Regions from separate parts of the Sporomusa rhizae genome, predicted to be linked through region 1. Evidence: a T-box and tRNA genes for the amino acid it is inferred to sense, from the RefSeq annotation. Region 1 holds a T-box; the other regions hold tRNA genes.

Evidence for each region. The T-box of region 1 lies ahead of SRRS_RS10295 (valine--tRNA ligase). A T-box ahead of a tRNA ligase gene usually reads a tRNA of that ligase, here a tRNA-Val.
Region 2: it encodes a tRNA-Val, which carries the amino acid that the T-box ahead of SRRS_RS10295 (valine--tRNA ligase) is inferred to sense. The anticodon was not compared.
Region 3: it encodes a tRNA-Val, which carries the amino acid that the T-box ahead of SRRS_RS10295 (valine--tRNA ligase) is inferred to sense. The anticodon was not compared.
Region 4: it encodes a tRNA-Val, which carries the amino acid that the T-box ahead of SRRS_RS10295 (valine--tRNA ligase) is inferred to sense. The anticodon was not compared.

What each region holds. Positions count from the first base shown of each region.
Region 1 covers NZ_CP156925.1:2,265,026-2,269,239, reverse strand. Annotated here, with positions in the region: gene SRRS_RS10295 (valine--tRNA ligase) at 1-1,619, opposite strand, end outside; T-box leader at 1,668-1,894, opposite strand; gene SRRS_RS10290 (molybdenum cofactor guanylyltransferase) at 1,900-2,598, opposite strand; gene SRRS_RS10285 (4Fe-4S dicluster domain-containing protein) at 2,882-3,388, opposite strand; gene SRRS_RS10280 ([FeFe] hydrogenase, group A) at 3,393-4,214, opposite strand, start outside.
Region 2 covers NZ_CP156925.1:2,902,418-2,906,631, reverse strand. Annotated here, with positions in the region: gene dnaG (DNA primase) at 1-966, shown strand, start outside; gene rpoD (RNA polymerase sigma factor RpoD) at 1,023-2,132, shown strand; tRNA gene SRRS_RS13685 (tRNA-Asn) at 2,196-2,271, shown strand; tRNA gene SRRS_RS13680 (tRNA-Ile) at 2,322-2,396, shown strand; tRNA gene SRRS_RS13675 (tRNA-Glu) at 2,475-2,549, shown strand; tRNA gene SRRS_RS13670 (tRNA-Val) at 2,623-2,698, shown strand; gene SRRS_RS13665 (tRNA (adenine(22)-N(1))-methyltransferase TrmK) at 2,897-3,586, shown strand; gene SRRS_RS13660 (Nif3-like dinuclear metal center hexameric protein) at 3,577-4,214, shown strand, end outside.
Region 3 covers NZ_CP156925.1:1,963,713-1,967,926, forward strand. Annotated here, with positions in the region: gene speE (polyamine aminopropyltransferase) at 152-988, shown strand; gene SRRS_RS08815 (aminopeptidase) at 1,042-2,154, opposite strand; tRNA gene SRRS_RS08820 (tRNA-Asn) at 2,297-2,372, shown strand; tRNA gene SRRS_RS08825 (tRNA-Glu) at 2,374-2,448, shown strand; tRNA gene SRRS_RS08830 (tRNA-Val) at 2,452-2,527, shown strand; gene SRRS_RS08835 (ATP-binding protein) at 2,674-4,214, shown strand, end outside.
Region 4 covers NZ_CP156925.1:2,883,903-2,888,116, forward strand. Annotated here, with positions in the region: gene SRRS_RS13540 (hypothetical protein) at 44-406, shown strand; tRNA gene SRRS_RS13545 (tRNA-Met) at 624-699, shown strand; tRNA gene SRRS_RS13550 (tRNA-Thr) at 702-777, shown strand; tRNA gene SRRS_RS13555 (tRNA-Met) at 787-863, shown strand; gene SRRS_RS13560 (carcinine hydrolase/isopenicillin-N N-acyltransferase family protein) at 991-1,845, opposite strand; tRNA gene SRRS_RS13565 (tRNA-Val) at 2,092-2,168, opposite strand; gene SRRS_RS13570 (acyl-CoA dehydrogenase family protein) at 2,229-3,362, opposite strand; gene SRRS_RS13575 (DMT family transporter) at 3,468-3,920, opposite strand; gene SRRS_RS13580 (3D domain-containing protein) at 4,100-4,214, opposite strand, start outside.

The sequences.
Region 1 (4,214 bases):
AGCGGGTCAATACCATTGCCAAGGGACTTACTCATCTTACGCCCCTGGCTGTCACGAACTAAACCATGAATAAACACATGGCGGAACGGAATTTCTTTTTTAAACTTAAGTCCCATCATAATCATTCTGGCTACCCAGAAGAAAATAATGTCATAACCTGTTACCAGGACGCTGGTAGGATAAAATTGCTTTAATTCGGCCGTATCCTGCGGCCAGCCCATGGTGGAAAATGGCCATAATGCAGAACTAAACCAAGTATCAAGCACATCAGGATCTTGCTCGACCTTTCCACCGCATTTGGGACAAACCGTAATATCTTCTCTGGATACCGTAACTTCTCCACATTCGCAATACCAGGCGGGAATGCGATGGCCCCACCAAAGTTGGCGGGAGATACACCAATCACGGATATTGTCCATCCAGTTGGTATAGATCTTGGTAAAACGTTCAGGCACAAATTGAATTTTACCTGAAGTCACTGCTTCGATGGCTGGCTTTGCCAGCGGCCCTATCTTAACGAACCATTGTTTTGATACAAGCGGTTCTACAACAGTTGCACAACGCTGACAATGGCCAACAGCATGGCTATGTTCGTCAATTTTTACAAGATAGCCTTGGTCTTTAAGATCATTGACCAACGCCTTACGGCATTCATAGCGGTCCATCCCGGCATATTTACCAGTATCGGCAGCCATAGTTCCGTCAGGGTTCATAACAACAATCTGAGCAAGTTGATGCCGTAAGCCCATTTCAAAGTCATTCGGATCATGAGCCGGCGTAACCTTTACGGCACCAGTACCAAAAGACGGATCAACGTATTCGTCTGCCACAATAGGAAGACGCCGGCCTACCAGCGGCAGAATGAGGCCTTTGCCAATCAGATGCTTGTAACGGGCATCATCCGGATGAACGGCCACACCGCTATCTCCCAAAATAGTTTCCGGACGTGTAGTTGCAACCGTTACATACTCATTGTCAGTACCTTCTACCAAATAACGAACATGATAGAGATTACCCGGTTTTTCTTCATGTTCAACTTCAATATCACTTAACGCAGTATTACAACGCGGACACCAGTTAGTAATTCTGTGCCCTTGATAGATAAGACCTTCTTCATACAGACTGACAAAAACTTCACGAACCGCTTCAGAACAGCCTTCATCCATGGTAAAACGTTCCCGATCCCAATCACAGGAAGCGCCAAGCCGTTTAAGCTGATTGATTATGCGGCTGCCATATTGGGCTTTCCAATCCCACACCCTGTCGATGAAAGCCTCTCGCCCCAGGTCATAACGGGTTTTTCCATCCTGAGCCAGGACTTCTTCAACCTTTATTTGCGTTGCAATACCGGCATGGTCCGTGCCAGGCATCCACAGCGTGTTATTGCCTTGCATCCGTTTAAAGCGAATCAAAATATCTTGCAAGGTATTGTCTAGCGCATGACCCATATGGAGTTGGCCGGTAACATTCGGAGGTGGAATAACAATACTGAATGGCTGTTTGTCTTTATCGACTTCAGCATGAAACAGCTTGCTATCCTCCCAGAATTTATACCATTTGGCTTCAACCGCCTGCGGATCATATACAGTAGAAATGTTGTTTGTCTGCTCTTGCTCCATATTGTCCTCCTTTGTATTAGTTCTAAAAATAGAAAAAGCCCTTTCATCCATAAGGACGAAAAGACTCAGCTTCCGCGGTACCACCTTTAATTCCCGGCTTAAATAGACCGGACACTCCTGCATGCCATAACGGGGCAAAATCCGGCTGCACCTACTAATAGTTCAATGCAGCGGCTCCTGGATGACGTTCAGCTTGCGCACAGAGAAACCTTCCAGCCTAGGGTTCCCTCTCTGAGCAGGCGCACCAGCATACTTTTTCCATTCCTCGCCATTATTGTGTTTAGTTAGTTTGATTATACCTATCCGAGTAAACAATGTCAAGATTTGGGGGTTTAGTACCCTTAAGGCAATTCTCAGCCTTGGACAAATCTGCAACAGTATTTACATTGATAAAGTAACCCTCCGGTAAATTCAGCCTGTTCATTTCAGATTGCTCAACATAAGCAATATTTACATCCCCGAAAAAATCTTGCACCCGGCGGTGATCCTCATTAAGATGTCTCTCTACGGCAGGCAAGCACCTTTTAGAATATATGGCGTGCAATGGTTCCACACGCTCTCCATTTTTGGGAATAAGAATATCTTCGTCGCGCAGACGGCTAATCATATAGTCAACGAAATCTTTTTCAATGAATGGCATATCGCAGGCAAAAACAAATATGTAAGGCGTTGACGCACTGGTTAATCCAGCATGTATACCACCCAACGGCCCTTTGTCTTTTACAATATCACTGACCATATTACAATCCAGATACGCATAATCTGCAAAACGGTTGGTAATAATGAGCGGTTTATTGGCAAAAATTTCAGTGACCTTTTTTACAATAATCTCGATTAGAGGCTTACCACCTAATTTTACAAACGATTTATTTGTCCCCATTCGCCGGCTTTTGCCTCCAGCCAATATGAACGGAGTGATATTATTCCTCCACCCGGGACCTTCCTTGAATTTACTTAACAAAACCAGCGCTCCATCCATACATAGACATTTGGCATAATTATACTAAATTGTAGAAATAGCGTCAAGATTATGCCAGTTCTACCGGCTATCTTTCCTCTACCATCTGGGAAATCAATTTACTAAACACCTCATTAGTGAATTGTTCCACCATATTTAAAATCCTGCCTAAGCCTCTCTAAAATGTTAAATCTGTACCATCAAAACCAAAAAAATGCGGCAAATCAGTAAGAGCCTAAAGAAGAAAGCTGTAGCACAAATGCCACAGCTTTCTGTAATTTTTAATGATTACGTAAGCAACAATCTAAACGTTACGAACAGTATTGGCGCGCTTCTCTTTAACACTTTCTTTGATGGTCTCGGGAAGCACTACTGACAATGCTTTTGTCGGACATTTTTTTACACATTGCGGTCCTTCCGGCACATCAATGCAAAGATCGCACTTATATGCCGATTTTTTGCAAGGATCTTCTTCTACTCGCGTTAAATATACAGCGCCGATAGGACAAGCCATCATACAATTTTTACAGCCAACACATTTATCAGCTAAGACATAGATGGTATGATCACGTTGCACTATTGCTTTTTCCGGGCAAGCTTCGGCACAGGGTGCATCTTCGCATTGACGACACTGTACAGGAACGCTAATGTCTTCTGTTTTCACAACAGACAGCCGGGGCGAAAATGGCACATTCTTAATTTCTTCGGTACCTAATTTCTTATCGGTGTGAGCTAAGACGCAGGCAAGCTCACAAGTACGGCAGCCAATACATAAGTCAGGGTTTCCAATAACAAAGGCTGTATTAATCATTAGCCTACCCCCTCTTTACGTAATGAGTATGCAGTAATTCGTGAGATTTGTGTCCCAGCGGCTTACCCAAAAATTCTTTATATAATTTGGTAACTTCAGGATTGTCGTGAGACTTTCTCAGCGGCAATTCCTTATCATGCTTATACATAGAGTCCATTCGTTTGGCATAAACGCCTTTCCGTTCGGTTTCTATTAAAACCTTCGGCTGGCCACCGCCACTGATACAGCCTTGCGGACAAGCCATAACCTCTACAAAGTGGAAATCCGCAGTGCCATTTTTGATTTCTTCAATAATAGGTGCTACGTTAGCTAATCCAGCTACCACGACAACTTTAACCGCTAAATCACCAACCTGGATGGTAGCCCGCTTAATACCTTGACTGTAACGCACATCCAGAATATTTATATCTTCAAGGGCTTTGCCAGTGATCAATTCGTAACCGGTACGCAAAGCAGCTTCCATAACGCCGCCGGTAACTCCAAATATATGACCTGCACCAGTATAGGCTCCCAGCACAGAATCAGGCTTACTCGGCTCAAGATTTTTGAAATCAACACCAGCGTGCTTAATTAAGTTAGCTAATTCTCTAGTTGTCAAAACAAGATCGACGTCCTGACTGCCGCTTGAATCCAACTCCGGCCGGGAAGCTTCAAATTTTTTGGCAGTACAAGGCATAACAGATATACTCATTATTTTCTTAGAATCTATTTTGTCTACTTGTGCGCCATATGTCTTGAACAGAGCACCTGCCATCTGTTGCGGTGATTTACAGGTAGACAGATTTTCATGAAGTTCAAACTGCTCTTGCTCTACATATTTAACCCA
Region 2 (4,214 bases), 640 kb from region 1:
GTAGTGGCATCACTGGGGACAGCTTTTACGCCGGAGCAAGCTAGAAACCTAATAAAACTTAATGCAGAACTATTGTTTTCATATGATACTGATGCTGCTGGTCAAAATGCTACTGTGAGAGCGTTAGCTACAGTGCGTTCCATGGGGGCTGCGATTAAAGTAGTATCAATGCCTGATGGTAAGGATCCGGACGAATTTGTTAGAAAGCATGACAGCTCAGCTTTCCAAGAGCTAATTGCGTCTGCTCAGCCATTGTTAAATTATCAACTGGATCAGGCATTAAAATCAGATGATTATACTACAGTTCAAGGGAAGATTGCTGTTGTCGGTAAATTGGCGCCTATCCTGGCTGAGGCTGAAAATGCTGTAGAAGTAAATGCACACATTACTAGGCTGTCTCAAGTATTAACTGTGGATGAAAGCGCTTTACGTACTGAAATTACAAAATATATAGTTCAATCCAAAAAGGATAAAAATGTAAAAAACGGGAAAACTATAAATATTGCATTATTATATAAGCAACCAGCACCGGCTGTAGTTCAGGCGGAACGGCAACTTATTAGAATGATGTGCGAAGATTTATCGCTTATCCCTTATGTTTTTTCTCAAATTTCTCCGCAAGAAATACAAGGGGTTTTACAGCAAGAGATAATTAATTTAATATTTAATGCGTATAATATGGAAAAAAATATTACACAGACCGACCTAAATACAATAGTTAATAACCTGAGTGAGAAAGCAAACAATGAATTTTCACATATTATGTTGATGGAAATACAATTACAGGATGTAGTTAAATCAGTAGACGATTGTATCAAAACAATTAGGCTGGCACATTTAACTACTTTGTATGAACAACATCGGTTGATGGCCGATGAATTAGAACGCATGGGGGATAGTAGCTTTCTGCAGGAACTGGCGGAAAGTCAGCGAATTAAACATGAAATTAGTAAATTGCATCATTAACAAGCAAGTAAGGATATACCAACTATCGTCAATTACCAGGGGAAGGGGGGAAAACTATGGCCGATAAAAAAAATGCACCGGTTGAACATGTGAATGAACTTCTACACAAGGGTAAAAAACGCGGTGTACTAACGTATTCTGAAATTATGGATACAATGCAGACTGAAGACATGAGTCCGGATGAAATTGATGATATGTATGAAATCTTTAATAACAAAGGTATTGAAATTGTAGATGAAGTTCCAGACGTTGAACTTATTGAAGGCCCAGATATGTCTGAAATTGAAGAAACGGCCGAAGAAGAAGTAGATATAGATCTCACCATTCCTGAGGGTATTAGCATTGATGATCCTGTCCGTATGTACCTCAAAGAAATTGGCCGGGTTCCGCTCTTGACAGCTGATGAAGAAATTAAACTGGCCAAACGTATGGAACAAGGGGATGAGGAAGCAAAGCGGCGACTTGCTGAAGCTAACTTGCGTTTGGTAGTTAGCATCGCGAAACGGTATGTTGGCAGAGGTATGCTATTCCTTGATTTAATTCAAGAAGGAAATTTAGGCTTGATTAAGGCTGTAGAAAAATTTGATTATAACAAGGGATATAAGTTTAGTACGTACGCTACTTGGTGGATTCGTCAGGCAATAACCAGGGCTATCGCTGACCAAGCCAGAACTATTCGTATTCCAGTTCACATGGTAGAAACCATAAATAAGCTAATCAGGGTATCACGCCAACTTCTGCAAGAATTAGGCCGTGAACCATCTCCGGAAGAAGTAGCTAAAGCTATGGATGTTAGCGTAGAAAGAGTACGGGAAATCATGAAGATTGCCCAAGAGCCAGTCTCCCTAGAAACGCCAATTGGTGAAGAGGAAGACTCGCATCTAGGTGATTTTATTGAAGATCAGGATGCCCCGGCTCCTGCTGAAGCAGCATCTTTCATGTTGCTTAAAGAACAGCTGGAAGAAGTATTAGAAACACTAACTCCACGTGAGGAGAAAGTATTGCGCCTTAGGTTTGGTCTAGACGATGGTCGCGCTCGTACACTGGAGGAAGTTGGACAATATTTTGGCGTCACCCGTGAGCGCATACGTCAGATTGAAGCTAAAGCTCTTAGGAAACTTCGTCATCCTAGCCGCAGCAAGAAATTGAAAGATTTTCTTGAATAAAAACTAAATAAAGCACTTGACGTAATAGAGACATTGTTTTATAATAATCAACGTTGGCGATATTCCTCGATAGCTCAGTTGGTAGAGCAATCGGCTGTTAACCGATCGGTCGTAGGTTCGAGTCCTACTCGAGGAGCCAGATAAGTTTATTAAACAGGCTTTCTTCGGAAAACCTGTTTTAGTTCTTTAGGGCCTATAGCTCAGCGGTAGAGCAGCCGGCTCATAACCGGCTGGTCCCTGGTTCGATCCCAGGTGGGCCCACCATTTCGTTGTTAGAAATTCGATATACGACATTCGATTATTAATGTTAAGTACGAAAGTCTAAAGTCGAACATCAATTATGGCCCGTTGGTCAAGCGGTTAAGACACCGCCCTTTCACGGCGGTATCAAGGGTTCGATTCCCTTACGGGTCACCATCTTTGATATTCGATGCTCGATTTTAGACATTCGATAAAACATTTCGAAAGTCAAAAATCGAACTTCGAATACGGGCGATTAGCTCAGCTGGGAGAGCGCCTGCCTTACAAGCAGGATGTCGGCAGTTCGATCCTGTCATCGCCCACCATAAAAACCTGCGAATATATTCGCAGGTTTTTTGCTGTCTTGAACCGTTAACTTTAGCTGAAAAGGCAACTTTTATATCGCACGCTGCATTAGTTATCGCGCAAGCCGTGTATACATATTTCGAGGTTTTAGACTATTAACAGGATTTTTTATCCATAGACCGAAATACTATCTAGGATGATAGGAGGAATTATAATATATGAGACTAGGAGAACGGTTACAGACAATTGCGGACATGGTTCCTGAAGCTTCCATTTTAGCTGATATAGGTACTGACCATGCATATTTACCAATATACCTTGTCGAGCAAAAAAGAGTTAGTCGGGCAATTGCCGGAGACATTCATCACGGTCCATTTCTTTCAGCCAAAAATGCTGTTGCTGACACTCAATTGGAACAATATATTGCCGTACGTCAAGGCAATGGTCTTGATGTTCTTAATCCCGGGGAAGCGGATGTTGTCGTAATCGCTGGAATGGGAGGAGCTAATATTATTGACATTCTAAGCTCCCGTCCGGAAATAACCGCAAAGCTAAAGCGTGTTATTCTACAACCTATGATTGCGGCGTCGCTCGTTAGAATTTGGCTGTATAAAAATAATTGGAAGATTGTCGCTGAAGAACTAGTAGAAGAAGAGGGTAAAATGTATCAAATTATCGCGGCGGAACCAGGAACTGACTGCCAGATCGAAGCTGTACTATACGAGATTGGTCCGCTGCTCTGGAAGAATAAACATCCTTTGCTAAAGCGTCATATTCAAGAGCTGCTCAGGCATTTGCGTGGCGTACTATCGGCAATGGCAGATAGCAAGGAAGCTGTTAACTCTGAAAAGTATAAAGCTTTTACTAAAAAACTAAACGATTTGGAGGATAAAATGTCATGCCTATAAAGTGCCGCGCCCTTATGGCTGAACTTGAAAAATTAGCGCCAAAGCATCTGGCTGAAGAGTGGGATAACGTCGGTTTGCTTGTAGGAAATCCTGAGCAACTGATACATAAGGCTATTGTTGCTTTAGATGTTGATGGGGACGTTGTTGATGAAGCATTGACAGTGGGTGCTGATATGATAGTTGCTCATCACCCCCTGATCTTTAAAGGCATTAAGAACATCAGAGCGGATTTGCCATTAGGCAGCTTATTAACAAAGTTGATTAAAAACGGCATTGCCGTATATGCCGCACATACTAATCTGGATAGTGCTCCCGGGGGAGTTAATGATATCCTGGCGCAAAAGTTAAAACTAACAGATATCAAAGCATTGACGTCAGTACATCAGGATAAACTTTGCAAATTAGTAGTATTTGTTCCTGTTTCTCATGTTGAAAAAGTAAGAATGACCATGTCGGAGGCTGGGGCTGGTCATACAGGTAATTACAGTCACTGTTCGTTTGCAACAGAGGGGATAGGATCATTTCTTCCGTTAGCGGGGACTAATCCGTACATTGGCAAAACAGGTTCCCTTGAATTCGTGCCGGAGTATCGATTAGAAACCATAGTGCCTATGCATTTAAAGACTCA
Region 3 (4,214 bases), 300 kb from region 1:
TTTGAGAAATTGTTAAATAAATAGGTATTTAATGCAATTTTTTTAGATTTATCTTTCAATGTGGCAAATTTTGTGATAAAATTTGTGCCTGAACAAATTATATAAGGTAGAATAGTTATAGAGGACAAAATCTATAAGGAGGATTTACATAATGGAGTTGTGGTATACTGAATATCAAACTAAAAATTTAGGGCTTACGGCTCGAATAAAAGAAACGCTTTTTGCCGGTGAGTCGGAGTTCCAGGAAATTGCTGTAGTTGATACACATGAATTTGGACGGATGCTGGTGCTTGATGGCGTTTTCCAAACATCAATAGTAGAAGAGTTTATCTATCATGAAATGATTGCTCATGTACCTTTGTTTATGCATCCAAATCCTAAGACTGTGCTTGTTATCGGCGGCGGTGACGGCGGCGCCATTCGCGAAGTTGTCAAACACCAATCGGTAGAAGTGGCTGAGATGGTAGAGATTGATGGTTTAGTAGTTGAAGTAAGTAAAAAATATCTACCGGAAATCAGTGTAGCATTGAATGAAAATCACCCTAAGCTGCGTCTTAAGATCGGTGACGGCATTAAGCACATGCGGGAAGTAGAAAGCAAATATGATGTTATTATTGTAGACTGCTCTGATCCAATTGGACCGGGTGAAGGATTGTTCACCCATGCTTTTTACCAGGATGTTTATAAAGCGTTAAAACCAGATGGTCTGTTTGTACAACAGACCGAGTCACCTTTTTTCCATCAGGAACTTATTAAGCGCCTGAACAAGGACATTTCTTCTTTGTTCCCAATCACCAGCTTGTATTTGGCAAACATTCCAATCTACCCAAGCGGTCTACATTGCTTTACACTTGGTTCTAAAAAGTACGATCCGGCTACTGCCGATATTTCCCGTATTCCACAAAATTTGAGTACTCGCTACTACAACAAGGAAATTCAGAAAAGTTGTTTTGCTTTGCCTAATTTTATTCAGGACCTGCTTAAATAGCATAAATGAAAAAGGCGGGATTGCTGCGCAATCCCGCCTTTTTTCATTTAGAGTTACATCAAGTTTTCTGGATTTAAGCCTTCAAGCTCGGGAATGACAAAACGGCCGTCTTTGCGGATAAGCTTGTCATCAAAACGGATTTCGCCACCGCCGTATTCGGGATTTTGGATGCAGACAAGATCCCAATGTATAGCTGACTTGTTGCCATTAAAGGCAACATCATAGGCATTGCCGGGAGTGAAGTGGAAGCTGCCTTTAATTTTCTCATCAAATAAGGTATCCTTCATCGGGGTATCGATATAAGGATTGACACCAAGCGCAAATTCACCAATATAACGGGATCCTTCATCGGTATCAAAAATCTTATTAATCTTTTCGGTATCGTTGGCAATGGCTTTAACAATTTTGCCATTCTGGAATTCAAGCCGGATGTTTTCATAAGTGAAACCTTGATATACGGCCGGAGTGTTATAGGAAAGAACCCCGTTTATCGAGTCTTTAACCGGAGCGGTGTATATTTCGCCGTCGGGTATATTTCTAAGTCCCGAACATTTTATGGCCGGAATTCCTTTTATTGAAAAAGTAAGATCGGTGCCAGGTCCGGTAATCTTAACTTTATCGGTTTTTTCCATGAGATCAACTAAAGGATCCATCGCTTTAGCCATCTTAGCATAATCTAAATTACAAACATTAAAATAGAAATCCTCAAAGGCGTCTGTGCTGGTATTAGCTAATTGTGCCATTGATGCATTAGGCCAACGTAGAACACACCATCTGGTTTTTGGTACGCGTATATCTAGGTGCACAGGTTTAACCCAGTTTTGTTGGTAGCTTTGCAGTTGGGATGAAGGTACATCGGCCATTTCGGTGATATTATAGCTGGCTCTCACGGATATATAGGCATTCATCTCCTTCATTCTGGCTTGCTCCCATGATGCTGTAAGCTTCAGTTGCTCAGCGGATGCCTTCATAAGCAAAGAACGCTGCAGTTGGCTGTTTTTTATTTCAAGAAAAGGTACTCCACCAACAGCATATATTTCATCAACAAGCGCTTTAGCCAAGGGTAAGGCATCATCGTATATCTCGATTAGTATTTTTTCGCCTTGCTTGAGACTGGTTGAATAGCCAGTCAAATTTTTGGCAAGAGTTCTTATTCTGGGATCCAAAGACAGGCCTCCTTAAAGTGTTAATGCTTGCATTGTTATACTATCAGTATTTGATGCTTTAACAAAAATATCCTTTGAAATAGGGGGCTCCATACTTGCAATTTTTTTTTTGTTATTATATAATTCATTATGTCATTAAAATTCCTCGATAGCTCAGTCGGTAGAGCAATCGGCTGTTAACCGATTTGTCGTAGGTTCGAGTCCTACTCGAGGAGCCATGGCCCGTTGGTCAAGCGGTTAAGACACCGCCCTTTCACGGCGGTATCAGGGGTTCGAATCCCCTACGGGTCACCATATGGGCGATTAGCTCAGCTGGGAGAGCGCCTGCCTTACAAGCAGGATGTCGGCAGTTCGATCCTGTCATCGCCCACCATAGTTAAAGCTTTCAGTTTATAATCTGAAAGCTTTTTTGTTTTATGTGATAAGAAGTTTGTGTGAAAGATAGACTAAGCTTGCCAAATACAGCAGGAAAAGTTTGAAATTTAGCGAAGTGTGTCAAAAAAAGGTGGTGATTCGGCCGTGCTCTCCACAACTAAAAATGCAGTGTTTAGGATATTAGTTGGTGTAGGATTGTTGGCAATAATGGCTGCTGCCATGGTACACTATATTAATTGCCAGTATCGGAATATAGTGGCAAAGGAACAGGACCGCCTTGCAGTAACGGCTAATTGCCTTGATATGTATTTTAATACTAAACTGGTTGGGCTTAAATTATTAGCTGGTTACCCTGGTATCAGGAGTCTGGAAGACGGACGGGTACGGCGAAGTTTAGTGGAAGCCGCCCGAACTCTAGAGGTTGCTAATGTCGCTCTATACGATAAAAATGGTATTTTAATTAGTGATAGCTTGTCTTACCCTGGGAATGTCAATACACCTTTTACAGTTCCCAATAGTAAAACTTTTTTCCTAAAAAGTTTGGCAGGCAAGCCGAATGTTTCGGAAAGAATTGCTTATGAAAATCTGGAAGATGCATATATTACTGTGCAGGTTCCGGTAGTGGAGGAGGACAAGGTAATTGCCGTGATAGCTGCGTTTGTACCTATCCGCGATATATCAGCAGCTGTACTACATAAGCAAATACCGGAGGAGCAACATATTTTCGTGACGGATAACAAAGGTCAGCTTATCCATCACCCTCACTTAGCTGAAATTTATCCGGAATCGCCTGCGGTAAACGATCAAATTGTTAGTTTGGTGTATAGTCAAAAAACAGGAATTAAGAAGATTAAGTCCTTCCTGGATAATCAAGAAAAGCTGCTTATTTATACCGATTTGTCAAATGCCGATTGGCGGGTGGCAAAGACAATCCCTCTAACTGCTTTATATACCAGAGTTCTGAGCAAATCGCTTGACGATATTGGAATTTTTTTCTTGCTAGTGGTTTGCTGTGTACTCTTGTATGGTGTCTGGCGTCAGGCAAAATATCACGAGCGTGAACGCGAACAACTAAAAATGGAGCGCATGACGTGTGTTAACCAATTGGCCGCAGGACTTGCACATGAAATTCGCAATCCATTGACTTCGATAAAGGGATTTATTCAACTTATGGCTCGTCGGACCGATAAACCCGTTACGCCGGAGCATGTAAAAATAATCTTAGCAGAGATTGGCCGGATTGACAGCTTAATCAGTGAGTTTCAAATGTTAGCACGTCCGTTAAAGGAGCCGGTATTTGAAGAAATCAATGTTTGTAATTTGCTAGAATGTGTATCGTTGCTTATGGAAGGACAATGCCATAATAAGAACATCAGCTTACAACTAGAAGTACCGCATCCTAATTGTCATGTTTTTGGCGATATATCACAACTTAAACAAGTATTCATCAACCTATTAAAAAATGCTATAGAGGCCGCGCCAATCAACGGCAATGTCGTTGTGACCGTTAAAGAGCAACAGGACAAGGTGTTAATAGCGGTGGAGGATAACGGCACCGGCATTCCTTCAGCGGTTATTGAAAAACTAGGAACCCCATTTTTTACTACCAAAGAGAATGGCACCGGCTTAGGGTTATCGGTTTGTTATAGCATTGTACAGAATCATAGCGGACAGATACTAGTCTC
Region 4 (4,214 bases), 620 kb from region 1:
TAGCGGGAATAATCATATCGAGACCATTAATGGAGGTACACTTATGAGTATACATATGAGCCAACTTCCCGTCAAAAAAATATGTATTGACGTTCGTACACTCTCAGAGAACGGTACATACGAATTCACAGTTGATTGTGATGCTGTATATTTTGGTGCAGTCTATGATAATGACGGCAATCTGCAGTCAGTCGACCAATATTTTTATACAGACCGGTTTTCCCAAGATGACCTTGAAGGCGCCCTGGAAGAGGACCAGTTATTTACCGTAGACAACCGAGATTTTCCGACAAAAACATATTTATTAAGCAAGAATATAGCCGGAAAGGAATGGCTCAGATTTCACGCAGTTGTTCCTTGTGCTATCAGCCCTGATTATTTTTATAGCAAATTTATCGGCGACTGACAGGTTACGCATTGGATTAGCGCCTATTAGTATTAGTTACACCGCAAATACTAATCTTCTAAGGAATAACGCAAACAGTACAATAATTTAATATACACCATTAATTAACAGTAGTCAATGACACTGCCTTCCCAATAGTTGCAATGCTATTAGATTGAAAAATTGATTGACATAGTATTGCCCGTACTATATAATTAAATTTGTGACAAAAATTTATCGCGGGGTGGAGCAGTTGGTAGCTCGTCGGGCTCATAACCCGAAGGTCACAGGTTCAAGTCCTGTCCCCGCAACCAACGCTGGTGTAGCTCAGTCGGTAGAGCGTATCCTTGGTAAGGATAAGGTCACCGGTTCAATCCCGGTCACTAGCTCCATTTTAATACGGCGGCGTAGCTCAGCTGGCTAGAGCATGCGGTTCATACCCGCAGTGTCCGGGGTTCAAATCCCTGCGCCGCCACCAATTTTAAGAACTTGTCGTTAAGACAAGTTCTTTTCTGTTTATCATTCCTAGTTGTTATTTTAGAATTATATTTCTTTTTTATACCTACCACTCCTCTGCTAAACAATCATAACTAATGTTATGCGCATTAAAGTTCTAGTTTTTCGTCAAAAATATCTTCAACCTTTACCTTTTTGATTTGTTCACTCTCTCCAGGATTTAATATTTTAACATATAATTCGGGAGAGCCATACGGTGGTATTGATACAGCCCAGGTCGCCATAGTTCGTTGTTTTTGGGGCGAGCTTCCTATTCTAAAAATACTGTTATCAGGTCCATCGTTTTGATCGTTGCTAAAATCTAGAAAGGTATCAAGATTATACGGCGTTGCAGCATTACTTAGTAATGCTGCAATACGTTTATACCTGGTATTACTGCTCAGTCCGTCTACTCTGTTAAATTCCAACATTGATTCATCAACATAGTGATTGGTATGGAAAATAGCCTGGCTATCCTTCATTATGACGGCGTACTTGCCATCTGGCCCAATTTCAATAGTAGCTACTTTATTCCGGTCAGCCAGCATTAAATACTGCGGTCCTAAAAATAATTCAGTTCTAGCAATTGCTTCGTCTACACTGCCACATTCATTTAATAATTGCTCATAGAGCGCATGGGTATATGGCAGTATTTTTCTTTCTTTAAACGCTATAGATCCTGCTGATGCACTGATTGTAACTAATCCTTTTTCATTTATTCCTGCTTTTAGTCCCTTATGATTGCCGTCAATAACAAAAAGTCCAATATATTTGTACCCGTTTGCTGGTGAAATTAATTTTAATTTTTGATGATGATCAGGAGCCCAATCACGATTTTTAACGATTAAACTTCCACCTCCTTGAACAATATTGCCATTAGCAGCCCAAAGTGTGCATGCGTGTGCCTGTAAACCAAAAGTAAACATAATCAATAATAGTATTACAATTACTATCGTCCTTTTCACAATATCACTCCGATACATAGAATATAAATTATTGATTTTTACCGATACTTATTTTCGCTGTATTTATTTTACTACATTTCCAATAAAACAGTAGAGTTTAAGGCAAAAAACTGGCCGACAGTGAATATGTTGGCCAGTTGTAGTTTCATATAGTTTATTGAAGTCTCTTCGCACGGTGAAGAGATGGTATGTCTAATCTCGGCACATAAAAAAGGCTAGTAGATTAATCTACTAGCCTAAAATTTCTGGTGGGACTAACTGGACTCGAACCAGTGACCCCTACGATGTCAACGTAGTACTCTAACCAACTGAGCTATAATCCCTTACTACGTATGTAATTATATTACGGTTAACTTTAAAAGTCAAGCATCCAGAAATATAAATTAATATAAGATATTATTAGCAATTACTAAACGCTGAATTTGATTAGTGCCTTCGTAAATCTGCATAATCTTAGCGTCGCGCATATACTTTTCTGCCGGATATTCTTTGGAATACCCATAACCGCCAAGTACTTGTACGGCATCGGTTGTAACCTTCATAGCCGTATCGGCAGCAAAACATTTGGCTATGGCGGATTCCTTAGCATAGTCAACTCCTTGGTCTTTCATCCAGCAAGCTTTATATACCAAAAGGCGAGCTGCTTCGATTTGCATAGCCATATCTGCTAACATTGCTTGAATAAGCTGGAACGAAGCAATCGGCTTATCAAATTGAACACGCTCTTTAGAGTATTTAACAGCAAGCTCAAAGGCAGATTGGGCCAAGCCTACTGAAACTGCGCCGACAAATGGACGGGCTGCATCCAGAGTTTTCATTGCAATTTTAAAGCCTTCTCCTTCGCGGCCAATCCTGTTAGCTGCAGGAATACGCACATTCTCCAAAACCAATTCACAGGTGTTAGATGCTCTGATGCCCATCTTCTCTTCTTCTTTACCTACAGAGAAACCAGGGGTGCCGCGCTCAACGATAAACGCGGTTAACCCACGGATACCGGCTGTTTTACGTGTATTAGCAAAGATTACAAAAATATCGGCAATACCACCATTGGTAATAAAGCACTTAGTACCATTAAGTATATAGTGTTCACCGTCTTTGACTGCAGATGTAGCAACGGCTCCGGCATCAGATCCGGCACCTGGTTCGGTTAGTGCAAAAGCAGCCAATTTACCGTTATTTATGATATCAAAAAACTTGCGTTTTTGATCATCATTGCCTAACAATACCACTGGATACGAAGCTAATGCGTTTGCAGCTGTTGTCGTGGCAACACCAGCGCAACCTTTGCCTAATTCTTCATAAATAAGAGCAATTGAGAGAGCTTCGAGACCCGGACCATCATACTCTTCAGGAACGGTTAGATTAAGCAATCCAGCTTCGTCCAATTTTTTCCAAAGTTCTGGAGGAACCACGCCTTCTTTATCCATTTCTAAAGCGTGAGGAGTGATTTCTTTAGTAACTAATTCTCTAACCATCTTTTGCAGATCCAGTTGATCGGGAGTAAAGTTAAAATCCATGCTTTGCCTCCTTGTTGGTGACATGATACCAAAAAATTCTAATGATAAGTATACCTTATAATTTTTTTTTTGTTAACACCTAATAGCGAAAAAAATAAAAAAACGCTATTTTAATAACAATTTAGCGCCTATTGCAAGTAATACCAGTCCAAATATCTGCTGAGGACTGCATGACATACGCTCAAGACCGAAGCCGCCAAAGTGGTCAATAATTATAGCCGTTAAGACTTGCCCAACAATAATAGCCGTTGTAGCATTAGCTACACCGACTCCCGGAATACTAGCTGCTACTAAATATATTATAGCTACGCCAATAAAACCACCCAGCCATGAATACCAAGGTGCATCTTGCCATGCATACAAATTACCTTTTCCCATTTTAAAGAAAAAAAGCAAGATCACAGCCAAAATAGTTCCCGTAATATGGACAAAAAAAGTAGCTTCTAGAAGACCGATAACTTTACTTAATGCAGTATTAAGCGAACCTTGTACTGCCATTAATACCCCTGAAACCAATGCTAATACTAATGGCAGCATTTCGTTCGAAATAAAGTTCAAGCCTAAACACGCCCCCTTGTACTATACATAATTATAAAGTAGACTTAGCTTCAGATTGGGTTTTAACCCCATCAGAAGGTTAGTCACAGGATAAAAATAGTATAATACTTAGGGCCTGTTAATATTCCGGGAAGTTAGCTATTATAAAAAGAAAAGCAGGCCACGGCCTGCCAACTTTCTTAGTCCAGCACGTATACTGTAACTTTCTGCAATCCAAAGTTTAACGCTTCGCGGTGGCTGTCAAAAGCTAAGTCAATACGGTTGCCTTTAATAGCACTGCCAATATCGTCAGCT